DNA from 3 places in the Dehalobacter sp. genome. Region 1 is predicted to be linked to each of the others. Evidence: riboswitches for the same ligand, from Rfam matches in the RefSeq annotation. Region 1 holds a riboswitch; each other region holds the start of a gene.
What was found. Region 1 has a riboswitch for cyclic di-GMP ahead of OKX56_RS13660 (diguanylate cyclase). Riboswitches for the same ligand answer to the same signal wherever they lie in the genome.
Positions count from the first base shown of each region.

Region 1 (11,014 bases):
AAATCATGGCTTTAACCATTATTTAATGGTGGGAAAGTTGAGTTAATTACAGTTACCTATCATTCACAACAAGGTCTTCCTGCATAATCTTGTTAAAAACAGTAACCAGATACGGATCAAATTGTTTGCCGGCGCACTTATTGATTTCAACAAGTGCACTATAGGGGTCCATGGCCCGTTTATAGGGCCTTTCATGCGTGATCACATCGTAGGAATCAACAATAGAAACTATCCTCGAGAACAGCGGGATTTCATCTTCTTTCAGCCCCTGCGGGTAACCTTTTCCATTCCACCATTCATGATGACCGAGAACGGCTTCTGAGACATGCGCTAATTCCCTGGACGACTGCGTGATCCGATAGCCGATTTCGGAATGTTTTTTCATAATGCTCCATTCTTCCGGGGTCAAGTCACCTTGTTTTTTTAAGATTTCCCCCGGAACACCGATCTTGCCGATATCATGCAGCATTGCAACTTGGACCAATTCGACGATCTCTCTTGGGGACAGGCCGATCTGACTGCCGAATTTACTGACCAGACTTTTCAGCCTCATGACATGGGCTTCCGTCTGATAATCTTTTTCCCAGAGCAGTTTTTCCAGGAACTCGATGATGGCAAGGCGGGATTTCTTGCTTTCATTTAATTTGTTGCTATACATTTTTTCCTCAGCCTGGCTGATCATTTTTGCCAGGGGTTGTTCCCTGTTCTCATAAACCGTCAGGCCAAACGAGATATCTATTGGTACCGTTTGCGGGCGGGAGATTTTTAAATTATTTTTAATATTGTTTAAAAACACGCCGGCCTGATCAAGCGGCACACCAGGCATGATAATGATAAATTCGTCCCCGCCCCATCGGATAATCACATTCTCAGTGCCGATCGTCTCTTGCATGATTCTGATCCCGTCAGCAAGCAATTCATCCCCTTTTTCATGACCAAAGGTGTCGTTGATCAGTTTCAGACCATTAAAATCCCCCATGGCCAATGTTGCAGGCATGAGGGTTTTATCAAGGAAATCTTCCAGCACATTTTCAAAATAGGTACGGCTGTAGGCCCCCGTTAATTTATCATAAATGACAAGTTTTCTGATATTTGCTTCTTTGCTTTCGAGCTCCTCCCGGATGCTTTGAAAATACAGGGCCTGCATATTAAGATAAGCAAGCAGACCAACAACACCGGCAACTAAATAACCTACAGACGGTGAAATAACGTTAATTAATTTGCACAACGGATAAAGTAAAATCGACAAGGCCCAAAAAATATAGGTATAGCCAAGTATTATTCGGATCGGGCCTTGTGGTGTTTTTGCTTTTAAGCATGTCATAGCAGCTTTGGATAATAATGCAATGATCCAGACAACAGATAGAAGTAAAAGAGCGGTTGCCGAGATTCCCTGAACAGCAATACATATAAAAGCAACGATCAGAAAGCCCGTGCCGATATCCCAAAACACCGGGTAGCTTCTGCTAAAAAACAACAGCGTACCCTTGAATATCAGCCAGTACCCTGCGATCGAAGAGGCATAGTTGATAATCTGAAGCACCACGGACGGGCTGTCGGTTTCCAGCAATGCAGTTCTGGAAAGATAGGTTATCATGAGCATCAAGACAGAAAGACTCCATGCTAAGAAATAATGTTTCTTCTCGGAAAAATATAAAAATCCGTAAGATATCAACAAGACCAGGGTAATTGAAATACTGGCTGCAACGATGGAATCCGCTGTCATATTAAATCCCCTCCTCAGAAAAAAAAATCGCGGCCAAAGCAGCCGCGGTTTTCATCTTCTGTGTGCAACCCGACTGTCAATATGCTTCAGCACTTAGACTCGTAGCTTTGCGTCCCTGCTTTTCAACAGGTTTGCCAATGGATCATATGATTTTAACTCAATTATAGTAAAATACACGAAATCTGTCAATAAATGTATGAATAATCAATAAATGTATGAATATTCAGAGTCTGACTATTCATACATTTATTGATTAATATTATGCAATAGATATTATCATCCAGATCAGATTCTTCTTACATGGTTTCCAAATTTAGTTCATGTTTTTTTCCTTTGGATGATCAGGATCAGACCTGCCAGAATCAGCAGGATCGGGACCACCAGGCCTAGATCTATATAGCGCTGAATTGACGTTACAAACATCCCAGTAAAGGATATGCACGCTAGAGCGGTTAGAATAAAAACAGGCACCAGCAGACCGCGCGGGCGTCCGGAAAATAAATAGAGTTGAAATAGACCGACTGCAACAGCCAGCGGATAGACCGGCCAGGTATATCCGGAAAATTGCCAGTGTGTAAAAGTCTCAAAGATGAACAACAGACCAATAACGGTAAGGATACCACCGGGAACTAGCAATCCGGGGCTTTCTTTCTTACTGAAATAGTTGAATTCAAAAGCAAGCCCGAGAATAAGGATCAATACCGGCCAAAGAAATTCCATACTGAAGATTTGCCAGTTGCCAAGATTATCTATAAGCAGCAAGCCTCCTGTAAGGATTAGAATGATTCCCCAAAATAAGCCGCTTTTGTTCATATAGAGCCTCCTCTCACCTTATAAAGGTTAATAAGATACTCGAGATTTAAGAACTACAAATTCGTGTTAGATAATGGATTATTTTGATAAATAAAGTTCCCCGTCGTAGGAAGAAATCCTTCCATATAGATCAGGCCGGCGGTCTCTAAAGATCCCCCACTCCAGCCGCTGAACCTCGAGCTGGTCCAGATCAAATTCCGCGATTAGAACCGCTTCTTCGTTTCGTCCAGCCTCCGCTATCTTATTACCCTGCGGTCCGGCAATGAAAGAAGAACCATAGAAGGTGATTTTGGAATCATCCTCTTCCTCGACACCAATCCGGTTGGATGCGACCACAGGGATCAGGTTCGCGGCAGCATGGCCGAGCATGCAGGCCTGCCAATGGTCTTTGGAATCGATCGCCTGATCCATCGGTTCTGAACCGATGGCTGTCGGATATAACAGGATCTCCGCCCCCATCAGGGTCATGCAGCGGGCAGCTTCCGGGTACCATTGATCCCAACAGACGCCGACTCCAATCTTGGCGTAGCGCGTTTGCCAGACTTTAAAGCCTGTATCACCGGGGTTAAAATAGAATTTTTCCTCATAGCCCGGCCCGTCGGGGATATGACTCTTTCTGTATTTGCCGAGGATCTCACCATCGGCATCAATCACGGCAATCGTATTATAGCGCGCGTAGTTTTTCTTCTCATAAAAACTGATCGGCAGGACGATCTCCAGCTCTCTGGCAATTTTCCGGAAATGTCTGACTGCTTGATTATCTTCTAGCTCTGCTGCATAAAGGTAAAAATCCGATTTTTCTTTCTGACAAAAATACGGGGTTTCGAACAACTCCTGCAATAGGATGATCTGCGCGCCCCGGGCTGCTGCCTCCCTGACCAGTGTCTCCGCCCCCGCAATATTTTCTTCAACGTTACTGGTGCAGCGCATCTGGGTTGCTGCCACTTTGACGTTTCTCATCGTTAATATTCCTTCCCAATGCCTGATTTCGGTGTGTTCTGAACCTGATCTTACAGGTGTTTCTACTATTTTGTTAATTTGTATGCATTTTCTATTTTACATGATGCAGAAAAAAACCACAACGCAGAAGAGCGCAACATATAACAGATGTATCTGCTACGTTCTCCTCTTTGTTTATATTTTTATTTCAGATTTTGGTATATATTGTCGGGCAATTCATACACTGACCTTCAATGGTTTACAGCAGGCATCTGCTGGGTTGTACAGTGAACATTGCCGCCTTCCCCAATAATTGCCATTCCATTAATGGTGCGGATCCGTCTTTCTGGAAAGATCCCGCTCAGGGTCCGAATAGCCAGGGCATCTGTTTCGGCAGCCTGGCCGCCAAATACAGGTAAAATAATTCCGCCGTTGACAAAGTAAAAGTTCAGATAACTCAGCGTCAGGCGTTTACCGTCGGCAAATACGGCGGGAGGCTGCTGTATTGGGATGATTTCAAAGGTTCTTCCTCTGGCATCCGTTTCTCGGCTTAACACCGCAAGGTTTTCCCGGGTAATCGCATAATTCGGATCGCAAGGGTCATCACAGACCTGAATCAGGATTTTGCCAGGCGAAGCAAAACAGGCGATATTGTCGACATGTCCGTCTGTTTCATCTCCACATAAGCCTTTTCCCAGCCAGATGACTTTGTGGATACTCAAATATTTCTTCAATAGTTCCGTAATCTGCTCCCGGGAAAGATCAGGGTTGCGGTTCGGATTGAGCAGGCATTCGGCCGTTGTCAAGAGTGTACCTTCTCCATCCACGTGCAACGAGCCGCCTTCCATAATCAGCGGCGCATCAAACGGTTTCAGGCCGAGGTGCTTCAATATTTGCGGTGCGACCTGGTTGTCCAGATCCCAGTCCGGATATTTGCCGCCCCAGGCATTGAAGTGCCAGTTGATGCCGGCTATATCTCCCTGATCATTGACGATAAACGTCGGCCCGTTATCCCGAAGCCAGGCATCATTATGCGCCAACGGCAGGAGCTCGATCTGCCTGTTCCGAAAGCGGCCTTCGAGCAGCAATCGTTCTTTGGGGTTTACCAATACGGTGACGGGTTCAAATTCCCCGATAGCTCGAATAATGTCGGTATAACCCTCGCAAACAGCCTCGTAATTTTCCGGATGACACATTGATGCCCCGACCGGCCAGGAAATAAAGGTACGTTCGTGTCTGGCCCATTCCGCAGGCATTCTATATTTTAAATCGCTCGGAAACATCAGTTTATCCTTTCTTTAGCAACAACATATATCATCATTACTTTCAAATCTACTTTTGTCATGATGATTATTTATGGTTCATTTTACATGAAAATCCAACTACTTTTCAAGGCATAAAATCACCCCACGATGATTGTGGGGTGCATCAGACAATATTCAATGATTGATGGGTATACGTTAAAGTTATTCTTTATCTTGAAACTTTTCCGTGTCTTCACGCCGGATCTGGGCGCGTTTGATCTTGCCGCCGATCGTCTTCGGCAGTTCGTCGACAAATTCGAGAATTCTCGGGTATTTATACGGAGCCGTCACCTTTTTGACATAGTTTTGGATCTCTTTTTTTAACAATTCAGAAGCCGTATAGCCTTTGGCCAGCACAACAGTCGCTTTGACGACCGTTCCCCTAACAGCATCCGGCGCGCCGGTCACAGCACACTCCACGACTGCGGGATGCTCAATTAGTGCACTTTCAACTTCAAAAGGACTGATCCTATAGCCGGACGCCTTGATGACATCATCATTGCGGCCAACAAACCATAAAAAGCCGTGTTCATCCCAGTAGGCCATATCCCCTGTGTGGTATGTATCGTCATACCACACTTTATGGGTAGCAGTTTCATCCATGTAGTACCCACAGAACAATCCGGCAGGTTTATTGGAATCAGCCTCGCGGATGACCAGTTCTCCTTCGACTCCCGGAGGGCATGGAGCTCCGTTTTCATCGACCACATCGATCTTGTAAGCCGGGTTCGGTTTGCCCATTGCTCCCGGATAGATATCCAGCCATTCAAAGTTGGCAACCAGCACGGTTGTCTCGCTCTGGCCAAATCCATTTAAGATGCTTAAGCCGGTAATGCTTTTAAAACGGTTAAAGACATCCGGATTTAAAGGTTCTCCGGCTGTGGAGCAGTGAACAATCGAGGACAGATTATATTTTTCGAGATTGTGTTCAAGCAGAAAACGATAAATTGTCGGAGGTGCGCAAAACGTGGACAGCTTATATTTTTGCATCATTTCCAAAAGCTTTTCCGGGATAAACTTATCCATATCATAGACAAACTGCACCGCACCGCAAATCCACTGGCCGTAAATTTTCCCCCAGCCGAATTTAGCCCAGCCGGAATCGGAAACCGTCAGGTGCAGCCCGCCGTCCACGACGCGCTGCCAGTATTTAGCCGTCACAATATGACCAAGCGGATAGGTGAAGCTCTGAATGGCCATTTTTGGCATGCTCGTGGTCCCTGACGTGAAATAGATGATCATTGTATCGTCATTCGTTGTCGCGTCAGCACCTGTCGGCCGGACCCAGTTTTCGGAAGCAGCCTCCATGCTGCTGTCAAAATCAACCCAGCCGGGACGCTTAGCACCGACCAGAAACAGCGTCTGGAGCGTTGATGATTCTTCCCTGGAAGCTTCGACATGGTCGAGAATTACCGGATCATGATAGGCGATGATCGCTTTAATCGATGCGGCATTATTTCGATAAATAATATCCTTCTGCGTAAGCTGATTGGAAGAAGGAATATAGATCGCGCCGATTTTGGCCAGAGCCAGAATCGCTATGTACACTTCATAACGCCTTCTCAGGATCAGCATGACTTTGTCGCCTTTTCGGATCCCGGCTTCGCTTAACATGTTCGCCGTTTTATCCGAGTATTTTTTCAGATCGGCAAAGGTAAATATCCGTTCATTATCGTGGTCGTCGCACCAGACCAGCGCTGGACGCTCTGGTTCCAGACGGGCATATTCATCGACGATATCATACGCAAAATTGAAATTGTCAGGTACTTTCACTTGATAATTCGCACAAAAATCTTCATAAGAATCAAAATCGGTTTTCCCGATATATCTTGAAGCGAGGTTCATCTGTTCACATCCTTTATAAAAGTATGACGGTTAAAAATTTTGCTGATCTTTTTTCGAGGGCTAGCATTTTATGTGGAATCAAGGAATTAAAATACAGAGAGTCTCCCGGGTCCAGCACATATTCCATACTGCCGATGATGACTTTCATCTTGCCTTCCAGACAGAAGTTAAATTCCTGTCCGTGATGGGAAACAAGTTCAGGACTATTTTCTGCATCCAGGGTCACCAGCAGCGGTTCAATTTTTCTGTTAACGTACTGATAAGCCAGACTCTGAAAATCATACTGGTCATACCGTTCAACTTTGAGACCCTTACCCTTTTTGATGAAGCAGACATCATGCAGTTTGGGCGAGACACCGGTAAGAACATCCGTTAAATCGACCTGATAACAATCGGCAATTTCATAGAGAATACTGATCGGAATATCATCTTCTCCTTTTTCATACTTCAGATATTCTTGAACAGGTAGTCCGATTTTACGCGCAGCCTCTTCTTCGGCCCAACCGGTAAGTAATCTTAAGCCTTTAATTCTCTCGGCAATATCCCTCACCTTTTCATTCATCTTTCAAGCCTTCCTTTCGCGTGAAATAGTGGATCATGTAATGATCCTCGAGGTACAGCCAGCGGGCCTTACACCTTTGTTCCTGCACAACGGCATTTGTCTCGAGAAGATGATCCGCTTTTTTGGCATCTTCCAGCAGGCAGAATGGGCAGGCATGATGCCGTTTGGCGACCGTGGAATAACAGCGCTCGCCAAGTTTGACACCGCTGTCCTGCGCTGCCTTATTTGTGGCGACAACGATCCGGCGGCTGGTAATCAGATAAGCCGGTTCTTCGATCAGCTCCAAGCCCTTGACAAAGCATCCGATGTATTTCTGTTTGCGTAAATCAAGCTGAATCTTCATAAAGCGGGTGTGCTTGATTTTATATTGATTCAGACATCGGGTGATCCGGCTTTCATCTTTCTGGGAATGAAAAAGGAATTTCATCCCGTATTCAAAGCCGTCATCTTTGGGGGTCTTGCGAATAATCAGCGCATTAAATGAAAATTCTTCATTTTCAAACGTAAACATGATATCGATAATGACAATATTGACTGGAATATCCACTGGGAAAAAAGCATATATCCCACCTGTGCTCAAATCCAGGATTGCAATCGGAAATGTTTTCTCCACTTCGACCTTCCGGTTGTTAATCGAGGAAATCTTCGCTGTGGCTGGAATATCATGGATCAAATCGACACGGAAATACTTCCGCTTTTCCTGAAAGTCTTCCATCCAATCACCTCATGAAACAGTTTGAAAATCATGTCAATGCGTTTTTCTGATAAATACCATTTTACATGATGTTGGATAGAACCACAACGAATGTACCCGCAAAAATTTGCGAATAATATGCCACGGATGAGTCCGGACAAAAAAATACCAAAGTCCAAACATTGATTTGGAGACTCTGGTATTGCTAAAAAACACAATGCAGAAATATTGAGTTTTATCGTTACAAGTTTTACAGATTATTTTCCGGATAAAGTGTTTCGGGTTTCTTTTCTGTTTTTTTCTTTTTTTGTTTCATAATATTCTTTGGATTTTTGTCGCCCATACCGATCCTCCCTCACATGTTATAGGATCATTTTATCCATATTATGGATATTCTATACATTGTAAAAGGGATGCTGTTAAAAATGAGACAGCACAAGTATCAGCAATGGAATTGATAAACAGCTAAGCAAGGTTGAAATCAGCACCGTCTGTGATGCCAGACGTGCATCATTTTTGTATTCAATCGCCATTAAAACCGTATTGGTTGCAATAGGCATGCCGGCCATGATGACCGGGATGGCAATTAGCCACATCTGATCAATCTGAAAGATATATTTGACCAAAACCAGGGTTAATAACGGCATCACAAGCAATCTGACGACCGACAGGATATAAATACCGATATCACTGAACATCCGTTGAAGCGGCAGTTCACTTAATGTCGCCCCGATGGTCAGCATTGACAGAGGAACACAGGTATTTCCAATCGCATCGATCGTGCCGGTCATAAATTCGGGCAGCGGAACAGCGGTGATAAATAAAATGAACCCGATGATACTCGCACCCACGCCCGGATTAATAATTTTTTTCAGGTTTAGCCTTGTAGGATGTTCGGTTTTATTCGCATTCATGATTTTAATGCCAAGCGTATACAACAACAAGTTAAACATAATATTGTAGATCGCAGCATAAAATATTGCTTCTTTGCCATAGAGCGCCTGAAATATCGGAAAACCTAAAAAGCCTGTATTTGCAAAAACAATTCCAAAATTAAAGATGGCTTCTCTGGTCAGATCTTTGGTCAGGATCTTCGCTGTCAGTTTCCCGACGAGAAAGGCAAGACCGTAGCAGGGTATCGTAAGCAAGAAAACAAAAAGTGCCGTATGCAGCCTCTCCGTAGTAAAAGATACTCTCATCCCGGACAGGATCAAGGCCGGAAGTGCAATTGTCAGGACAAATTTAGAAAAAACCTGAGTCGCTGCCGGTGGAATAATCTTCACTTTGGCCAGGACATAACCCAGTAAAATCGTTAAGAACAAAATCCCCAGTTGATTATAGACGCCTTGTAGTTCCACTTTTCTCTCTCCAATAGTTTAAGCTGAAATTTTACGAAAGTTATACAATTTATTATTATATCATAAGCTGAAGTACTTTTTGAAATGCTTTTGGAATCGGCAGGTCCTTCAGTTTCTCCCGGGAAATCCAGGCAAGCCCTGATTTTACCTCCGAGTCCGGCTTGAGCGAGAACAAAATGACATCCATTTGCCAGACCTGATGTGTGAAAACATGCCGAACGCTGCCCAAGTATTTAATAAATCGGAGATCTAACTCCCAGTCGCGACGGAACAGTTCTTCCGCAGAAGAAGCAGATTCCTTTTGGACGAGCGGCAGTCCCCACATGTTGCCGAGCAGCTGTGTATTGCTGCGGTACTCCATTAGAATATCCCCGTCGTTACAGACAAGCGCCGTCCAGTAATCGAAGCGGGCCGCTTTTTTTGCTTTCTTCTTAACCGGCAGGACAGTCTCCCTGTGCGTACGATGGGCAGTACAGACGGTACGCCAGGGACAGTCCCGGCAACCGGGAGTATTGGGTGTACAGCACATTGCGCCAAGTTCCATCAGTGCCTGGGTAAATTCCCCCGCCCTATCTTTGGGAATCATTTCTCTAATCATTTCAGCAATTTGCTTTTGCGTTTTTTGCTGGCTAATGTCAGCTTCAAGTCCCAGAAGACGGGTTGCGACCCGCAGTACATTCCCGTCAACAGCCGGATAAGGCAGATTGTAAGCAATACTTGCAATAGCCCCAGCCGTATAGTCACCGATTCCTGGCAAAGCGCGGATTTCCGGATAAGTGCGCGGAAAATTCCCACTGTACCTGTCATGTACCACGATGGCAGCCTGATGAAGGTTCCTGGCCCGACGGTAATAACCAAGACCTTTCCATATGGCTAAAACGTCCCCCTCGTCCGCGTCAGCCAGACTGCCAATATCCGGAAACCGCTCCAGGAACCTCAGGTAATAATCTATAACCGTATCGACCCGTGTTTGCTGAAGCATGATTTCCGATAACCAGACCGCGTAGGGGTCGTTCGTTCTTCTCCAGGGCAGCTCCCTTTTATTTTGGTCATACCAGGCCAATAATAACGCAGCAATCTCTGACGGTTTCTCCTGAATATTTTTTGGTTTATCTACTAGATCCGCTAATTTATTCAAGCTGCCTCCCTGTTATTCGCCTCGATGTTTGATATTGCTAATTACATGCATTTTAGAGTTAACAAGTTACTGGTAAGAAGATCAGGCTTTGCTTCAGAGCTCGTCAGCCATTTTCCGCAGTCTGGCATCCGCCGTACAGAAAATAACCTGACGCGAGTGTGACAGTTCCTGCAGATAAGCCAGTGCTTTCTTCCAAAATCCCTCGGTTCCGTTCATTGATCCGGCCAGAAAGAACAAAGGAATCTCAATGCTGCTGTCCTCAAGAGCGGCTTCAGCAAGGGCCAGACGGTAAGCAAAATAATACGAATAGGCTTCGGCCATCATCATTTCTTTTTTATCCGACAGGTTCAACGAAAATGCCCGCCTCAAAAACCGCTGCGCTTTAATCTTTAAAACAATGCCATTCTCGGCCTGCCACTTTTGCAGCGAGGCTTCAAGCAGTTCCGCCGTATCATCAAGGGTATGCTGTAATTCCTGATAGGCCTGCCATTGCTGTTTTACGCTCCCAAGTTTTTTCTCCAGGTCATGGTCAATTTTCACAGCCTGACTATCCTGAAGGTCTTTACGGATCTTCTGAAGCCGGCTGTTTCTCTCCGAAAGCGCCTGGCGGGAAGCCGCCAGGGCGGCCAGCCTTT
Region 1 covers NZ_JAPDHR010000055.1:12,041-23,054, reverse strand. The annotation lists gene OKX56_RS13660 (diguanylate cyclase) at 53-1,726, opposite strand; cyclic di-GMP riboswitch class I at 1,787-1,872, opposite strand; gene OKX56_RS13655 (LiaF transmembrane domain-containing protein) at 2,045-2,539, opposite strand; gene aguB (N-carbamoylputrescine amidase) at 2,618-3,499, opposite strand; gene OKX56_RS13645 (agmatine deiminase family protein) at 3,730-4,761, opposite strand; gene OKX56_RS13640 (AMP-binding protein) at 4,945-6,627, opposite strand; gene OKX56_RS13635 (helix-turn-helix domain-containing protein) at 6,641-7,189, opposite strand; gene OKX56_RS13630 (PilZ domain-containing protein) at 7,182-7,904, opposite strand; gene OKX56_RS13625 (AEC family transporter) at 8,303-9,241, opposite strand; gene mutY (A/G-specific adenine glycosylase) at 9,297-10,379, opposite strand; gene OKX56_RS13615 (coiled-coil domain-containing protein) at 10,473-11,014, opposite strand, start outside.

Region 2 (8,353 bases), on a different contig from region 1:
CAGGTTCATTTCCTTGAGAAGGGTTGATCGTTATTAATTATTATTACTATCAAATTGCCGGGTTGACGATCCGAGTAGCTTCGGAGCGGCGGGAAGGTTTCGGATACTCGAAGCATTTGCAGTAAAATAATACCCGGAATTCATCGACCTGGAGATTGTGACAAGAGCAAGTAATTGCATTGCAGTTCCTCAAGGGAAGATCCTTGTAGATGACCGCGCCAAATGGGTTTGTATTTCTGATGGTGATTACCCTACCTCCATTTATTTGACGGACGATACGACCGGAAAAGTGATTGCGAGAGCTGATGCGAATGCGGACTGGAGCCGGGATGAGATAACGTATGCGGGTAATGAACAGATGATTAATCCGATTGTGTCCGGCTTCATAATGGAGATTTTATTTCACAATCGTTTGCTTTTTAAACACGGTTGGAGCGGATCGAAAACACTTTATTTCAATGGATCTGCGCCTTTGCAAGCCATCGTCTTACTGGAGCAGGCTCCGGAAAATCAGATTACACGGATCCCCGTAGCACAGGCTGCAGCCAAGATCACCCCGCGGTGTTTTTTGCCGTATTATGATCAAAGCATCATGGCAATGTGCTTACATACGTTGTCTGAGGTACTTTCAGGTGTAGGCGTATACAGTCTGAAATGCCGTCCTGACAGGGAGGCAGTGGAGATGTTGCAGCATTGTCTGGTCCATTAAGGTGACAAGGATATATTTTGAACAGTATATGGTTGAGGTAACAAATGAAAAGCAGCATCATAAGAAGAATAATTGGGACAGTTGGCTTGTTTATTGTGCTTGTGTTTCTAGTCTTCCTTTCATGGAAGCTAAGCAGTCAGACAGGAACGCAGTCGAATCATTTAAGCATCAGGATCGCTGATCAGATGATTGATTGGCTGGATCGGTATTTTGATCTGGACAGAGGAGATATGTTTTGGAAAGTCACCTTTAATCAACTGCTCAGAAAGGCAGCTCATTTTATTGAATATGCACTCATTGGCACCGTTATGTGCATCATGCTGAATATCGCTTTTAACCGTGTTGTGCCGGCAGCTGTGTTTTCGGTATTGCTATCCCCGCTTTTCGGGATCATTGATGAATATCATCAAAGATTCTCTGCGATGCGCACGTCGCGGATCCTGGATATTTGCATCGATACTGCGGGGGTTTTGACGGGTGTTCTACTTGTCACGCTTTTATTTGGAATAGTTCATTATATTAAAAAGTTGAAAAGACGGATCTGGGAACTGGAACAGAGAAATAAATGAAATTTTTAAAAATAATTGTATGTTTTTTTAATTCTATATGGTAATATTTAGTTATTATGCGTATATGAGGAGTGATAGTAATTGAAATTAAAAGAGGGATTCTTATTACGCGAAGTAGCCGGTCAATGGGTTGTTGTGCCACTGGGTGAGCGCGTTGTTGAATTTAATGGCATTATGACACTCAGTGAAAGCGGCGCGCTTCTGTGGGGGAAGTTGAAAGAGGGTACAACCGAGGAAGAGCTTCTTCAGGTTTTGATGGCGGAATACAGCGTTGACGAAGATATCGCCAAGAAGGATATTCAGGAATTTATCCAAAGCATTAAAGATAAAGGATTGATTGAAGCGTAGTAAAGTGAACGCTGATAAGGAGATTTCTGTCTGATGGCAAAAACTTGGAATGAGCTCTATCTCAATTTGGCATTGGAGAGCAAAAAAAGAAAAGAGTTTATTGCTTCTTCCTTTGAGCTGACAGCAAGGTGCAACTTGCAATGTAAGATGTGCTATGTGCGTTATGCCGCGAATGATAAACAGGCCAAAGCAAAAGAGTTAACAACAGAACAATGGGTTCGATTGGCTGAAGAGGCCCGAGATGCCGGACTGCTGTTTCTTACGCTGACCGGCGGAGAGGTGCTGTTACGCAAGGATTTTAAAGAGTTGTATGAAAAATTGATGAACTTGGGTTTAATCATTAAAATATTCACCAACGGAACACTGATTACGCCGGAATTTGTCAATTGGCTTTCCAGAATTCCGCCGAAACTTGTGAGTATTACGTTGTATGGTGCTTCCCGTGATACCTACAAGAAAGTAACTGGATTTGCCGATGGATATGACCGGGCGACGCGGGCTGTTGATCTGTTAATGGACAAAGGGATCCCTACGGAGATCAAAACCACGGTTACACAATATAATAGAGCGGACTTTGACGAGATCCATAATTTTGCCCTGAAGAGGAAATGCGTTCTGGGCGTGGTCAATTATATCGCGCCGGTGCGTGAAGGCTGTAATACTGCTTCTTGCGAATGCCGCCTTTCTCCGGAAGAATTGCTGAATTTTGAAATCCATATGACGGAGAGAGGAAAGATCGGCTTTGACAACGAAATCATCGGGGAAACGGAAAAAACCGTGAATCCAAACGATGATGCTGTCGCTGAGGCAATGCGGGAAATCCTTGCATCAAAGGCCCAGACTGATGAAAATTTTGCCTTTCAATGTATGTCCGGATCTTGTACCGGCTGGGTGAATTGGGATGGCAGCATGGCTCCCTGCGGGATCATGGGGGAACCCAAAGTGTATCCGCTTATCTCCGGATTTCAAAATGCCTGGGTGGAGTTGAAACAAAAGTGTGCCCAGATCCCGGTCTGCAAGGCGTGCAAGGAATGCGAATATCAAGTACTATGTGAACACTGCCCTGGAAGACTGTATCAGGAAACCGGAAGCTATGACAAGCCAGCGCCGTATCTCTGTGAACTGGCGAAAAGAAGGACAGACTATAATAACCAAAAAAACAACTGAGTTCACTAATTGTTTCTATAAATATACAAAAAATAGGACTTGAAAAAACTGGAATCTGCGAGTATACTCCTTTCATAGGTTATTATTTGAATGGGGTGAAGAAGGATGAAGTGTTATTTTAAACCCGAGTTTCATTTTATTTCATTACGTGTTGAAGAAAGCTTTGCAGCTGTGGGAGTAGGAAGCCAGCAATGTACAACGACCGGGTCTTGCCCGGATAATGTGCCATTCTGTACATTTACTTATGGCGGAAAGGTTTTTACTGCTAACAACCAAGAATAGGATTTTTTGATTATTTACAATGTTAAGAGGTGATTATATTGAAACAGTATAATAAGCCAGAATTTGAATTTGTACAGCTCTCTTCTGAAGATGAGTTTGCTGTAGTGCAGCAAGGTTCTGTATGTGATTACGTAGGTATCTGTATTATTGACGGTGTACAGCCTAGAACGAATGCATAAGCCGAGCAGTACCAAATGGAAGTACGTATAGCATGTCCTTTGACGGATGTGCTATTCTGTTTTTCGATCCTGTTGTTTAAAAAGGTATACCTGCAAAAGGAGTGTTTTTGTTGCCCAAGTATCAAGTCGCAGGACTCGTCATTCACATGGATGAAAGCACCCCCGCTGAGCTGTTCGAAGGGCTAATTGACTACAATGTGTCGGAACCTCAGGCCGCTGATTTATGCTTTACCTATCAAACCAGTGAACAAATTGATTTGCCGCAAGGGGAAAATTTCTCTGACGAGAGCTCCGGTTATAAATGTATTAAAAAACCGAATGCAGCCGGGTTTTATTTTTATACAAGGAAATATGGCTCTGTGGGGGAAATCCTTGTACTGTTGGATATTGATGCCGCGTGGCGAAATGTTGGGCTAACCTGTGCAGCAATTCAAGAAAAAAATGAGCTGGAAGAATCCTATGTCCGAATGAAGCTGCGCCATACAGCATTTACCCTAATGGGGATTGTCTTCAGGCATGCCTTGTTAAAACAACAAGGACTGGTAATTCATGCTTCTGCGATAAAGTGGCAGGATAAAGCAATCATGTTTACAGCGCCGTCCGGAACGGGGAAGTCTACACAGTCCAGGCTTTGGCAGGAACATAAGGAGAATGTGCTTGTGTTGAACGATGACAATCCTGCTGTGCGGATTATGGAAGACCATGTGATTGTCTATGGAACCCCTTGGAGCGGGTCATCAAATATTAATACGAATGATTCTGCACCCTTGTCAGCAGTGATTATTCTGGAACAAGCAGCCGAGAATTCTATTCGTAGGATGGACCTCAGGGAGGCGATCATTCAGTTCATGCCAAGAGCTTTCCTGCCGTTTTTTGATCAGGAACATATGAACGAGGCGATGCGTATCTTTGAGAAAATAGTCTCTTCCGTACCGGTGTATTTGCTGCGCTGCAGACCGGATCAAGAGGCGGTGGAGTTGGTATATCAGTGCATCAAGTGAAAAAAGTGAAAGCCAATGGCTTGTTTCCTGTAGTCTCGGATCTCCTCAGCCAGGGACAGGATGTCAGACTTCCCGTATCCGGCAGCAGCATGGTTCCGTTTTTGCGGGATGCAATCGATAGTGTGGAATTCTCCCAGGGCAGCTTCGACCAGATTAAAAGAGGAGATATTGTCCTGATCCGCAGAATGAATAGCTATTATGTCATGCATCGGGTTCTTAAAAAGAAGAAAGACCATTTTTTCATGGTAGGGGATGCCCAGCAATGGATTGAAGGTCCGCTGTATCCGGAACAAATCATCGCTGTCGTTCCCGCAATATGGCGGAAAGACAAACGTATTCCTTGCTCTGATCTTAGGCTGAAGACACTGGTTCATATTTGGCTGATTCTCAGGCCTTGCCGATACTTCATCATGAAAGTGTACCGGAAAATCCGTAAATTAATATAGACAAGCCTCGGGCTTTTCTCGAAGCTTGTCTATATTATTCATTTCCTTGAAATCAGTTCACTTTTTCTAATTTTACAGCATCAGCGGCAGTATATCCTGGGGAAGAGCAGAGTATCTTGATGTATTGATCACTTCCTGCGGATAAAGCATAGGTGCCGATGAGGACCCAGGTACCGTTGCTTTCCTGTTGATTGACCGTTTTGCTCGTATCCATGCCACCGTTGTATTTAATCTCGAGGGGGGCGGCAGCTGGCCTGGTGGAATCTGCTGTCCATCTCATATAGAGTTGATAGTTTCCTGACTCGGTTATTGTCGGAACCCACATGGCCCATTTGCCTTGATCGGCTCCGACGGTACCGTCATTAAGAATGTTGCTGCCGTAATAGCCGATGGATTGTGTAGAGATGGTCCAAGTGGAATTGCTCATAAAGCTGCTGTCGGTATTGTCCACAATAATAGGGGCTGTAGCCGATGCAGGAATGGTTTGTGTGAGTTCAGCGGTTGATGGTGTTAATTCACTCGCTGAGGGATTGTTGGTTACGGGAATTAGGGGGATGTCCTGATAGGCAGAACTGGCTACCTTAAGGATATTGCCTGTAGAAGCGGCCACAGTTGCGGAATCGCAGCCTAGACCGAAGTAAAAGTCGCCATTCATTTCTTCAAAGGATCTGACAAAGGTGTCTGTATTAAAACGGAATACTTCGTCCCAAGTTTGAAGATCGGTGGTTTGGTAGACGACACTCGTGTAATTGCCGGCAGAATTTTTCACATTGGTTAACGCATACAGACTGTTGCCTCTGATGAGCAGATCTGCAGGGACAGCCGAAGTCTCAGGGAATATCACCTTTGTGGATTCATTGATGCTTTTGGCAATATACATAGAATCGGGAAGCCAGTGAGAGGTGGTGATCCGGTTATTTAGATATACAAGTTTATTTTGGAAGGTTGTAGGTTTTTTCATATAGTAGACGTAGGACGAAGTGAGGCCATTGGCGAAATTGGTTGAATAGATCTGTCTAGCGGAGCTGCTGTCAGTGATTCCAAGCATTGAGACATACTTGGTGTATGATGTCGTGATCGAAGTTGGCTTCATGTACATCATCTTTCCTGAAGCATACAGTGTTTGATTCAACTCAAAGAGGGAAGTGGCCCAGGAACCATAAAATGTAAAGCCAAGAGGAACCCGGCTGGTCCAAGTTTTCCCCATATCATTGGAGACAAGAACTTCGCCCCAACCTGTTTTACTGGTTCCGCAGGCTGCATAAAGCTGACCGTTATAGAGTGCCATGTCGAAAACATGAAGTGCATTCGGAATGGTTGCGTTTTTGAGCCATTGGTCATTATCTTCAAGGGTATAGAAATTGCCATTGTTCCAATCTCCCCGTGAATCGGTGCCAGGGATGTAGAGTTTGCCGTCCAGTACTTTATATTGGGCGATTTCCTCTTCATCAACGGTATATTGCGTGATGAATTTTTGGGCGGATGGCTCATAGTAGATGACCGGGATCGGACCGGCGTTCGTATTAAAATCACCATGGGCGAGATAAATACGGTTGTTATAGACCTGCATGTCCCAGACATTCTTGGCAAAAGTAGCTTTGTTGAACGGGTTTCCCAGTAATTCCACCTGGGGGGTTACATCTTTAACTGTAGTCGCAGCAGAAACCATTTTGTCGGTATGAACAGCGAAGCACGTGTTCACAATAAGTGTGAAGCTGAAGATTCCAGCGGCGATTTTTGTGATACGTTTCTTAATCATTGGTCTCTTCCTTTCCAAACTAGATAAAAATACAAAAAGCAACTGGTTCCCCAGCTGCCGCCAGCTTAGTTTTTTTATATTCATTCTAGCTGAAAAAACAGATGACTATATAAAAACTAATTTGGCAACTGGCTGTCATAGGGAATCCCCTTAGACCCTTTAGCTTTGCGCCACAGCCTTTCGACTGTTTTGCCTTGAGCAAATGTTTTGTAGATCATTCCTTTCATCTCCTATTTTATTCCCAGTTGGAAAATAACGCGATAATTTACGTTATTTTGTTAAATTTATGTATTTTTTGTAATAAACTTACTTAAAGTTACTATATCAAGCCGAATGACAAAATTCAATAGGATAAACGGACTAGGGTATTGGGATTTTGTCCTATTTAAAAAAAGATAATATCTTAGCGAATATTACATAAAAAGAATTATCAAGTAGAAATTTTAACGGAACTATGGCACTATAATAGTATGTTCCCAAAATATCAGGAGAAAAGAATGATTATTCAAGATGAAATTAAAAAAGGAATAGTTTTTGTTCGCTGGATAAAACCGGATGTTCTCCCCTTTCTTCCCAGGCTCATCGTCATTCTGCTGATTACTTCGACAGGGGCACTTTTCGGTGTTGCAAACGCCATACTCTCCAAGCATATGATTGACTACGCGATTGCAGGAGAACTGGCTTATGCCGGTATGGCCGGTGCTGCTTTAGGCGGTGCGATACTTCTTAATATCATGTTATCGATTGCCGGGTCACTGCTTTCTGTACGCGTCAGCGAAGGCTTTTCCAACGCCCTGAGGCAGCGTTTTTTCAAAAGGATGATGGTGACAGAATGGCTGCCGCTTTCGAACTATCATAGCGGGGATCTGATGACACGGTTGACAAGTGATGTCAATAACATCTCCAGTTGTATTATTAGTGTGATCCCGGGTATTGTGGCATTAGGCGTGCAGTTAGTGGGTTCTTTTGTAACCTTGCTTTATTATGAGCCGCGATTGGCAGTAATTGCGTTCATACTGGGACCTTCGACCGTGTTGTTCAGCCGGATCTGGGGCCGAAAGATGAAGAACTTGAATCATAAAGTGCAGGAATCGGAGAGTATCTACCGCTCGTTTATTCAGGAAGCCATCCAAAATTTCATCATTACGAAAGCGTTTCGGTTGGAAAACAGAAATACAGATACCTTGCAGGGATTGCATCAAAACCGTATGAAGTGGGTGATTCAGAGAAACAAGACGACCTTATCTGCCAATACGATCATTTCGCTGGGATATTGGACAGGTTACCTGGTTGCGTTTGGCTGGGGGATCGTCCGTTTGTCTCAAAAGGCAATCTCCTATGGGACATTGACTGCTTTTCTGACATTGGTTCAGCAAGTTCAAGGGCCTTTTGTCAGCTTGGCCAGGGCCTTTCCGCAAATCATCGCGATGCTGGCGTCAACGGAGCGACTGCAGGAACTGGAAAAGATCCAAATGGAGAGGCGGGAAGGGCAGGTCCCGCAAGAGAAGGATGTCGGTATTCGTTTCCGTCAGGTTAGCTTCTATTATTCAGATGAGAAAGAAAAACCGGTCTTGGATAAGATTTCGGTGGATATAGCACCCGGTGAGATGGTAGCCTTGGTAGGGTCTTCGGGGGTCGGAAAAACGACGTTGATCAGGCTTCTGCTGGCTTTGGTCAGACCTTCGGATGGCGAGGTCTATTTTACAGATGCGATCGGTCGGAAATATGAAATTACTGCTGTGACCCGGGATTGGATTACCTATGTTCCGCAAGGAAATACATTGTTCAGTGGGACCATTGCCGACAACCTGCGGAGCGGCAAACTCAGTGCGACGGCGGAAGAGATGGAAACTGCCCTTCAGGCTGCATGTGCTTTGGACTTTATCCAAGAGC
Region 2 covers NZ_JAPDHR010000019.1:839-9,191, forward strand. The annotation lists gene OKX56_RS06705 (hypothetical protein) at 158-709, shown strand; gene OKX56_RS06710 (VanZ family protein) at 754-1,278, shown strand; gene OKX56_RS06715 (PqqD family protein) at 1,360-1,626, shown strand; gene OKX56_RS06720 (radical SAM protein) at 1,660-2,793, shown strand; gene OKX56_RS06725 (hypothetical protein) at 3,114-3,254, shown strand; gene OKX56_RS06730 (hypothetical protein) at 3,365-4,255, shown strand; gene OKX56_RS06735 (S24/S26 family peptidase) at 4,243-4,701, shown strand; gene OKX56_RS06740 (golvesin C-terminal-like domain-containing protein) at 4,754-6,460, opposite strand; cyclic di-GMP riboswitch class I at 6,581-6,664, opposite strand; gene OKX56_RS06745 (ABC transporter ATP-binding protein) at 6,958-8,353, shown strand, end outside.
Region 2: it holds a riboswitch for cyclic di-GMP, as region 1 does, so the genes downstream of both, OKX56_RS06740 (golvesin C-terminal-like domain-containing protein) here and OKX56_RS13660 (diguanylate cyclase) in region 1, are expected to answer to the same signal.

Region 3 (11,014 bases), on a different contig from region 1:
AATTTCAAGATATAACTAAGCTATATTCTAGTACCTTGTAACCCCTAAAATTGTAATATAATGGTGAGCAGATTTCTTTTAAGACAAGGCGGAGGATTGAGCCATACCGAGTGTATGGCGATTGACGACAACGCAGTATGAAAAGAAATCCGCCGCCAGGATATACAAGATTTAGGGTTACATGGTACTAGTCAACATTCTATATAATAAAAAACAGGTACGTCCCGCAGAGAGCACCTTCAGCCCATCGGAAACGTACCTGTTTTTTATTGATTCTTTATGATCTGCTCACTATCTTCTGTTATCATCCGGCTTTATTCCAATTCCCGACATCAGGATCTGAACGATTTTGTCATAGTCCGCTTCCTCAGGCATGGCCTCAGCAAATATCACTTTTTTGCCGCAATACTGCATGATTATGCCCATGATTGCCGCCGAAGCAAATTCCGGATCGATATCAGCCCTGACTTCCCCTTGATCCATGGCCTGCACGACTTGCTTTTTGATAATCTCTCCGACCCGGATATTTTGTTCAATAAAGACCGCTCCCATCTCCCTGACCATAATCTTGGAACAGGACATCATCCTGGCAATCGGCATATGCTCCTTGACCAACTCTGCCTGATATTTTGCCAGAACTCTGATTTTTTCTTTGAAAGAGCCTCCTTTTTCCAAAATGTCCTGAATGTTGCGTCCATGCTCTTCGCAGTTATAAACGGCCATTTCCTCAAAGAGCTGTTGCTTGCTATCAAAATATTCATAGACGGTCCCTTTGCCGATCCCGGCTTCTTTGGCGACATCGTCCACTTTTGTTCCTTCAAAGCCTTTGATATAAAATACTTTGCCGGCTGCCTGGAGGATTTCAGTTTTTTTCCGTTCCTTGGTCACCGTTGTTCCCCCCTTTATCCGATCCGATGCCTGTAAAATCAAATTCTTCGTCTTTTAATTACAGCTTTTTTTGAGTAAAGCTTTTTCCCTTGTTACAAGTTAAAGGGTATGCTGATCCGTGTTTACTGCGATCACCGGTTTAGACTTTTTGTCTTTTCTGAATTTGCGTTTGAATTTGTTGGACAGATCATCCGTGAAAGAATACATGACCGGAATCAGCACCAGGGTAACCAGGGTTGAAAATAGGAGACCTGTGATAACGACAATGGCCATCGGCGCCTGAAACTCCGAGCCTTCCCCGATCCCGAGTGAAAGCGGCAGCATGGCTAGAACAGTCGTTAGCGTCGTCATGATGATCGGCCGCAAGCGGATCGGTCCTGCATTGATTATTGCCTCATGCACGTCCTCCTTGTACGTTCTTCGTCGTGTATTGATATAGTCGACCAGAACGATCGCATTGGAAACGACAATACCGGCCAGCATGATAATACCAATAATCCCCATAACGCTTAATGGTTTACCGGTGATGAATAATCCTAAGAACGCTCCGGCAAATCCAAGCGGGATGGAAAACATGATGACAAACGGATAAACCAGCGACTCAAATTGGGAAGCCATGACCATATAGACCAGAACCACGGCAAGTCCGAGCGCAAGGAACAGGTCACTGAATGCATCGACCATTTCCTGCTGCTGTCCGCCCATTTCATAGGTATAATTATTCGGCATCCGGTAATCTGCCAGCGCCGTCTGAATATCTTTGGAGACACTGCCGACGTCCCTGCCGCTGATCTGACCGGAGACCGTCAGGGTCCTCGCCTGGTTGTCCCTGCTGATGCTGACAGGACCGCGGCTGACGGAAACATCCGCCACTTGGCCCAACGTAACGGTATAGCCGAGGCCCGTGGTAATGGGAATTTGCTCAAGGGCTTGGAGATTCCGGTTAAACGTTTCGTCCCCTTTGATCTTTACATCGATTTCGGTCCCATTGTATTTGAACTGTGTCGCGGTTGCCCCGCTGATCGATGCTTTTACCGCAGAGGCGATTGTTCCGGCACTCAGACCATACTGGCTGGCCGCCTTACGGTCCACGTTGATTTCAACTTCCGGTATTCCGTCTTCATAGCTGGATTTAACTTCGCGGGTTCCCGGGACTTTTTTAATCACGGTGACAAAATCGTCTCCGATCTTCTTCAGCTGATCCAGATTTTCACCTTTGATGGTGATGCTGATCGGATCACCGGCACTCATCACGGACTGGGTTGCTGCGACACTGGTTTTGGCCCCGGGTACGTCCTTAATCCGGTCCCGGATTTCATCGGAGATCTCCACGACGCCGCGTTTCCGATCCGTTAAAGGAAGCAGCTTCACGGTAAAGGTACCAACGTTGCCTTGTGCGCCTGTCAGGCTCATGGTTCCGGATGATCCGGCATCCAGGAAGATGGTATCGATCTCGGGAATATCTTCTATCTTCGTTTCAATTTCACGCATGACCGCCGAGGTATCGCCGACCTTTGCCCCGTCAGGAAGCGTAACGCTGATCGAGAGCATGCCTTCATCCGTCGTCGGGAAGAATTCTGTCCCAACAGCGGCAACAGAGGCAATGGAAACGACAAAGACAATGGTTGTAACGATAAAAACGCGTTTCCTGTGGCCCAGGGCCCATCTGAGCAGTTTCTTATACCCCTGGAGCAGCGCTTCATAGCCCTGGTCAAATTTATCGTGGGCTTTCGCCAGGAACGCAGGAGTACGGAAGAATCCCCTGCCATTTTCTTCATCTTCCGCTGCATCCGTTATGGCTACTTTCACTGTTTCGGATGTTTCGGATGTTTCGGATGCTTCAGCCGCTTCGGTCTGTGTATATGCTTTATCCGTTTCCCCTGTCTTACCAGCATCAGCAAAACCAGCAGTCTGATTCTTCCGCTCTACTTTCAGCAGCTTGGAAGCGAGCATCGGGACAACCGTCATCGAAACGACCAGCGATGCTCCGAGCGAAAACGCGATCGTCAAGGCAAACTGCCGGAATAGTGTGGAGGTTAATCCCTGGACAAAGACGATCGGTAAAAAGACTGCGACCGTCGTCAGCGTGGAAGCCATGACAGCGATGATTACTTCCGAAGATCCTTTCACTGCCGCTTCGACCCTGGAATAGCCGTTCTGTCGGAAGCGGTAGATATTTTCGAGCACCACGACCGAATCGTCAACCAGACGGCCAATACCAAGCATTAATCCGCCCAGCGTCATCAGATTCAGCGTAATGCCGGTAAAATATAATAGACAAAACGTCGCAATAATGGAAATCGGGATAGCTGAAGCAATAATCAGGGTAGAACGGATATTTCGCAGGAAAATGTACAGGACCAGTACCGCCAGGAGAGCGCCGATAACCCCATGCTCCGCGACCGAATACAATGAAGCCTTGATATAGGCTGCATTATCCATGACCACCGTAATCTTGACATCTTTTAGTTCATCCTGGATTTTGTCGATCTCTACATAGGCTGCTTCCGCAACTTGGACTGTATTGGCGTCGGAACGTTTTTGGATCGAAATATTGACACCGGGATTGCCGTTCGCTTTGGAAATGGTTGTCTGCTGATCCGGCTTTAATTCGATATCGGCTAAATCTTTCAGCTGAACATTTCCGCCGGTAGGCAGCGGAATAAGCAGCTGCTCGATCTCAGCTACCGACATGAATTCCCCGGTCGTTTTGACAGTCAGCTCCTGGGTCCCTTTCTTGACTGTACCTCCGGGCAGGTTGACATTCTCCGAAGCCAGGATTCCCTGAAGGTAAGCGAGGCTAATGCCATAACCGGCTAATTTCTCACTTTTTGTCCGGATTTCAATAATATCCTTGGTTCCGCCGGTCACGGACACGGAAGCAACCCCTTCCGCTCTTTCCAGTCTCGGTTGGATCGTATCTTCCGACAGGGTTTGCAGTTCGGAGAGACTCATCGTCGATGACGAAATAGAAAGCGTCAAGACCGGGGTTGAATTCATATTGAGTTTCAAGACCATCGGGCTGCTGACGCCGTCGGGGAAGTAATCTTTAATCAGGTCAATTTTTTCTCTGAGGTCGAGGGCAACCTGATCCATATCGACTCCATAATTAAACTCCAGAATAACAAGCGAACTGCCTTCCGAAGTGATGGAGCTGATATTTTTGACATTCTGGGCTGTGGAAACAGCCTTTTCGATTGGCTGCGTGACCAGGTTTTCAATCTCCTGAGGGCCTGCTCCATTGTAGGATGTACTCACGATTGCATAAGGCAATTCCATTTCGGGCATCAAGTCCAGCGGAATACGCGTGAAGGACACAAATCCGAGAATGATGATAATAAAAACAAGCATCAGGACTGTAACAGGGCGTTTTACCGACGTTTCAGATATTTTCACTTCTGAACGCCTCCCCCTGTTTGCGCCGAAGCTGCCGTATCCGTCGTTTCCTGAGCAACCTGCTTGCCGTCAACAGTTACGACTTTGATTTCCGTACCATCCTGCACAAAGTTCTGCCCTTTGATAATGACGATGTCCCCTTCCGTCAGTCCGCCGACGATCTCCGTCTCGGTGCCGCTCTCAAGTCCTGTCGTTACTTCCATCTCGGCTGCAGCATTATCTTTGGCAACATACACGACGTCTTTTCCGCCGTGAAAAATCACCGCATCGGTCGGCACAGCCAAGACATTATCTTTGCCGGCAATGTTTAAGGTCACATTGGCAAACATGCCGGGTTTGATGATTCCGTCTTTATTATCGATATAGGTTCTGAGCGCGTATTTGCCCTGGGCATTGGCTGCAATACTTACACTGTCAATAACCCCTTTGACTTTCACTGAAGCCGCAGGCACTTCAATCTGAACCGACTGGCCGCTGTGCACGCTGTTGATCTCCTGCTCGCTGAGGCTTACTGTAACAAACACTTTATTCAAATCCACCACCCTGGCCGGAGAAACGGCGCTCATCACCATCGACCCAATTTTCACATCGAGCGCTGTAAGGACACCGTCGATCGGCGCCTTGACATCCATATCATTCAGGGCTTTCTGCGCCGCGTCATAAGCAGCCTTGGCCTGAGCCAGCTGGCCTTTATACGTTTCCAGAACCGCATCCGAAGCCGCCACGGCAGCCTGATCAAGCTCCGACTTGCTGACCGCGCCGATTTCATACAGCTGTTTCATATTCTCATAATTCTTTTTACTGTTTTCATAATTGGCCATATTGGTTTCATAGCCGGCCTGCGCCAGCTGATAGGCCGCTGAAGCCTGGTTATAGCTGGACATCAGATCGGTTTTATCAAGGCTGAAAAGTACCTGGCCCTTGCTGACCCGGTCCCCAACTTTGGTATAGACCGCCGCCACTTTGGCCGGGGTGCCGACGACCACGGAAGCTTCTTTATCCGCTTCAACTTTGCCGCTTAAGGTAATCGCAGAAGAGATGCTCTGTTTATGTAAGGTCAACGCTTCCACCGGGACATAATTCTGTCTGTTTTGTTCTGCCGCCTTCTTTTCAGCAGCAGATTGTATCGCACCGTAGATTCTTACCCCGACCAGAAGGACAAGCAGGATTGCAATCACGGTAATGATCATTTTCTTCTTCCCAATCGGTTTTTTCAAGTCCGGGCTGCCACCCTGCTCAGACCGTTTCATTTTGAATTTCATTTTTCTACTCCCCCGTAAATCAATATCTTTCTAAGTCTATTCTTTTTGGGACATATTCATGAATGTCGTGGTTGCGGCCGTGGCCGTCGCGACCGACTGGTCAGTCGGCACGTCACCTCTCTTATCTTATCTTCCTTTGTGCCTTGGGTCAATGGGTTCAAGTTAGATATTACCAAATATTTTCTTCCCATAAATGGCAACATTATTTTGTAAATTTTTGGAATTTTATGGTTGTTTTTTTCTTTTTTATATTGCATAATATCTGTTAAAGGATCCATTTTGTTTTGGAGGGAAGCCGCTATGTCCAATGATGAGTTTCAGACTATCGTGCTTCGTGAAATCATTTTGATATTAAAAATCCCACGGATTCAAAACCCGTGGGATTTATTTATTATTGCGCTGCGTTTATTGTCTATAGCTATTCCTGCTATCTTTAGCTATCTTTTGCCATTGCCATTACTTTTGTCTGTTACGTCACAAAACCAAGCCCTCACCATCCGAAGCCTATCTACATATGCTGTAATTAGACTCATAATGAAAGGACGGATGGGCGGTATGGATAATCCGGCTACCGAACGCACACCGCTTGTCATTGCGGCTGAAATAAATATGATAACCTACCAAACTAAGAAAATATTGCTTACCAGCGCCATTGAAATCGGCCGTCATTTGCAGGAAGCCAAGGCCATGCTCAAACACGGGGAATGGATTAAGTGGCTGGAAGAGTCCGTGAACTATTCTCGCCGAACTGCCTCCAGGCTGATAAAGCTCTACGAAGAGTACGGGCCTAACTTCCCTGAAGTATCCGACAGCTCAAATGGGACACCAGTGTCCCATTTGACTTATACCCAGGCCCTCCTCTTACTGGGTTTCCCGGCAGAGGAACGGGAGGAATTCATCACGCACAATGACGTCGGCAGTATGACGAAACAGGAGCTTCAGCAGGCTCTGAAGGACAGAGATCAGGCCAATCAGGCGAAGGAGCAGGTGCTTCAGGAGAATCAGCTACTTAAAAAAGGGCTGGAGACGATCGACAGCACCATCTCCGAATTAAAAAAGGAGCACGCTAAGGCTGCAACAAGGCCAACGAATCCGGAAAATATCAATGCAGAAGCGCAATCTGCCAACAATGCCTCCTCTGCCGGTGATGCCCCCTCTGCAATAACAGCCCCTTTTACCCACAACCTTAAAACCGAACATGACCCGGACGCTCACATCAAGTATGTAGAAAAATGCAACGCTTGCTGCAAAACAATCGCCGATACCTTCTTCGATCTGACGACAGCGCTCACCAATCTGGCCCATATCGATCCGAACCTGAAAGAAGAAAAAAGAAAAGAGGCCAATCGACTGATTGAATACATGGCAGAGACGATTAAAGAGTGGCCGCCCCCCAAGAAACCGCTTAGAGTTCGTTCCTGATTTTTTTTGGGAACCTTTGGACAAGCCAAGCATAGTATATACAAGACAGCAAGTAAGCTGTCCAATAAAAGAGAAAGGAGATGATTGGAATGGCCGTTGTTTCAGCACCATCCGGCGCCGCTCTGGTATTGGTTTATCAGACCGGAGTCAGCACCTCCGATGCTCCGATAACCAAACAGCGAACCCTTAACAATATTGTTTACAATGCTTCGAATCAAGCTGTCTATGAGGCGGCTCACGCCATCTTCAGTCTGTCGGAATATACGCTGCTTGACGTTTACTTCAGAAGAACGGATGAATTGACAAACGAAGCGTAAAGCGGAGGGCAATTTCAGGCGTCAAGGAGGTGATTCAATTGGCTGTGACCACCAACCGAACAGCAAGATTAACTTTCGCGACCACCGGAGAGAACACGTTTTCCCTAACAGTTCCCCAACCGCGAGAGGATATTCAGCTGGCTGAAGCCATGGACGTTATGAACGCGCTTATAGCAGGCGGGATATTCCTCACGGCAAACGGTGCCCTTACAGGGGTAAAGGATATAAAGGTCATCGAAACTACGACCAATGACCTTTATGATCCTCCGCAAGCGTAAGCGGGCAGTACCGGCCTAAACAGATGAAGACCACAAAAACAGACAGCCCTGGCACTTTATCTGCCTGATAGCTGTCTGTTTTTCTTTTTGGGAGGCATTGCATTTTATGCAATTTGAATGATTCTCAGTTATTGAAAATATAAAGTCCTATCTTTTTCCTTGCCCTTTACCGTTATGTCCGTTATTTGGAGGGGTATTCGTGACTGTGTTCTGAATACTTTGAGCATCGACGGTTCCACCACTTTCATCACTTGTGCCATCCACTGTTGTTTCATCCGAAGTAGACTGGCCATCGACTGTGGCAGTCTGATCGCCAGTATCCGTTACATCCTGATTATCTACAGCCGTTGCATCCTGTTCGTCCCCTGCTTCCAGGCTATCTTCCTGGTCGCTCACGGCTTGGCCCTTATTGGCCTTCTTATATTCTTTTATGTTTTGGGTTTGCTCTTTCAAGACTTCCTTCGTTTCTTTGTTCGTCTCTACTTTGATCTTCTGAACATCTTTCCTGAGCTCCTGCATGTCGTTTTTGTACTGTTCAGCCTGTTCGACTTTTTCCAGGGCAGCGGCAACGGCAGCCTCGTCACCTGAAGCACGGGCTTCACCCAACTCTGCTTTGGCCGCTGCAAATTGCTGCACTGCATCCCCATAGGCTTTTTTGGCAGCCACATAAGCTTTGATCGCAATGGTGTTTTGAACTTCGGCTTTAATGATATTCTGCATGATCTCAGCCTGATCTTCTGTCAGATTGCCGCTGATTTTTAAGACGACTTTATCTGCATCGCTTTGAACAAGCTCAATGCTGGCAAGCAGATTGCTGATCACCGTATTCTCTTCTGTGTCAGTTGCTGCCGTGTCCTCTGCGACTGTTTCATCTGTGGAAGTCGTGACGGCCCCATCATCCGCAGCAGAATCTGTAGCCGTCGTATCCGTACCTTCAGCTGCTTCGTTGTCTTCGATCATCTGCTGTACCTGGAAGTTGGCTTTCTTTATCGTATCCGAGTACACTTTCAGAGCCTGTTCCATCAAATCCAACTGGTTTTGTTCGGACATGATTTCCGCTTCGGCGAGCCGTTCATTGGCAAACTCAACGAGCAGTTCCGCTTTTCCTTCATCAGAGAAAGTTACAGCAACCTGAACACTTTCAATCATCTGTTCGATTGAATAGAGCCAGCTGTCCGGCGTTACACCGGCTTCATCTTCAGCTGAGGCCTGGCCGGTCGAATCCATTGTTGTGGAATCGGTTGTTACTGCATCTGTTGTTGTGTCTGTCGTTGGGTCAGTCGTTGTTGAATCTGTAGCGGGATCTGTGGTCGTATCAGGAGTACTCGTTGAAACATCCTCGGTTACTGTGGTTCCATCCGTGGTTGTTTCAGCAAATACACAGGTTGGCGCGACCGCAATGATTAACAGGACACAAAGAATTGAAACGAGAATCTTCTTATGGATCATTCTATCTACCCCTTTCGGTAACCCGGCTGTCATAACCTTTCGGTGTTAGACCCGTGGCTTTGCGTCTCCGTCTTTCGACGGATTTGCCATTATCGTTTTGGCTGAGGCCATTATATTCCAGAATACTTTGAAAATCAAGGTTTTCGGACTTATTCCAGACCATTGGGGTATAAAAAATGAGACTTTTGTCCCATAAAAATTAATTTTAAATTTACTTTATGTTGAAATTATATAAAATATTCGCATGTTAAATAATTAAAAAGTAAGCGTAAACTCTAGTGGCGTAAAAAAGAGCTCACTGTAAACCAGCAGGCCCGAATCATATTAAAATCATTGTAAGCGTCTAATAAGAATGTGTATGAAAACTCTCTTAGATCCGTGAGAAAATCCTCTAAATTAGAGTTTCTCAAGTTTACTCAAAAAACTCTAAGGAGGATTAAAGTGGATTTCAGCGTTATTTGTCTCATTTTTCTGTTACTCTTTCATAACAAGATTATCATGAAACAGCCATTTATCCGACGCTCTCCAGGGTCAGCATCATTGTATTTCTTTTCAATGTGGAACAGGTAATCGCAGTACTCCTGTCCCTTGAAGTAAACGGTCTTCTTTTGCTCCTCCGGGCTTAAGGCCTTAATCGCATCCGTAAATTTTCTCTTCATGTGAGCTAGGCATCCTACCACTGTGATCCCAGGGTCTAAACTATGGTAAACTTGATACCCATGGGGGCGTAACTTCATGTTTCGGTTACGTCCCCTCTCTTTTCTTATAATGTTTGTCAAATCTAGATCAACTTGTGAGGATGATATCAATCATGAACCTGTCCCCTCGGGTGCCTCTCGGGTGCCCCTGTTATGTACTTTATGTTTTATTTATCCCATCGTTTTTTTCAATAAGTACCTAGTAGATTAATTACATTTGTACATTTTATGACTTTTTCTATCATATTATTTGGAGGAATATTGTCACACACAGAGAATTAGAAAGTGATAAGGATTAGAATGGGAAATAATAACTTGTATAGCGATAATTCTATATTATATGAAGGAGATTTGGCAGTGAAATATCTAGAATATCTACATCTAAGGAAAAAAGTACTTTCTACATTTCTTATAATAGGCTTTTTTGTTCTGATGCTAATCATTCTGCCTAGTCCGAACATTGCTAGGGCTGATGAAAATCGGCTAGCGGGTACGGATCGCTACCAAACAGCTGTGGCCATCTCGCAGGAAGGATGGAAAAAATCCGATTATGTGGTTCTAGTCGAAGGAGACGCGTTGGCTGATGCACTCTGTACAGGTCCTTTAGCCAAAAAATACGATGCCCCCATCCTATTCACAGAAAAAAATACTATCAATAGATATACCCAAAACGAAATACAACGATTAGGAGCAACCAAGGCGATCCTCGTAGGCGGATACGAGGCAATCTCCGCCGATGTAGAGCAAACCCTGAAAACAATTGGTATAAAAACCACTGACCGGATCTATGGTTCGGACAGATATGTGACTTCTGTCGAAATTGCGAAGAGACTTGGCACCAAAGAGGTCGCACTAGTTAGCGGAGTAAACTTCGCGGATGCACTGTCTATCTCCGCAGTGGCCGCCGCTAAAGGGTACTCCATCCTGCTTACGCCAGCGGATAACTTGCCTGAGGTGGTAAAAATGCACTTGAGTAATTATAAAATAACTCGCACCTATATTATCGGCGGCACGGGAGTCGTCGGCAAAAATATTGAGGATCAAGCCCCTTCTCCCCTCAGACTGGCAGGCAACGACCGCTATGCTACGAACCGCGCAGTTCTTGATAAATTCTCCAAAGACCTCGACTTTAATATAATATATCTCGCTAGCGCGGAAAACAAAGCAGGCTTAACGAACTCACTTGCAGGGATAGCTCTTGCGGCCCAAACATCATCTCCCCTTGTCCTCTGTGGTAAAATTCCTATCGGGCCATCCGAAGATTTTATCCTCAAAAAAATGACCGTTTCCAGCCATCTACTTAC
Region 3 covers NZ_JAPDHR010000014.1:2,917-13,930, reverse strand. The annotation lists gene ytvI (sporulation integral membrane protein YtvI) at 1-15, shown strand, start outside; gene OKX56_RS04085 (TetR/AcrR family transcriptional regulator) at 292-888, opposite strand; gene OKX56_RS04080 (efflux RND transporter permease subunit) at 988-4,284, opposite strand; gene OKX56_RS04075 (efflux RND transporter periplasmic adaptor subunit) at 4,281-5,546, opposite strand; gene OKX56_RS04070 (DUF3102 domain-containing protein) at 6,102-6,968, shown strand; gene OKX56_RS04065 (DUF1659 domain-containing protein) at 7,058-7,285, shown strand; gene OKX56_RS04060 (DUF2922 domain-containing protein) at 7,324-7,563, shown strand; gene OKX56_RS04055 (DUF5667 domain-containing protein) at 7,711-9,012, opposite strand; cyclic di-GMP riboswitch class I at 9,026-9,110, opposite strand; gene OKX56_RS04050 (IS66 family transposase) at 9,495-9,749, opposite strand; gene OKX56_RS04045 (cell wall-binding repeat-containing protein) at 10,068-11,014, shown strand, end outside.
Region 3: it holds a riboswitch for cyclic di-GMP, as region 1 does, so the genes downstream of both, OKX56_RS04055 (DUF5667 domain-containing protein) here and OKX56_RS13660 (diguanylate cyclase) in region 1, are expected to answer to the same signal.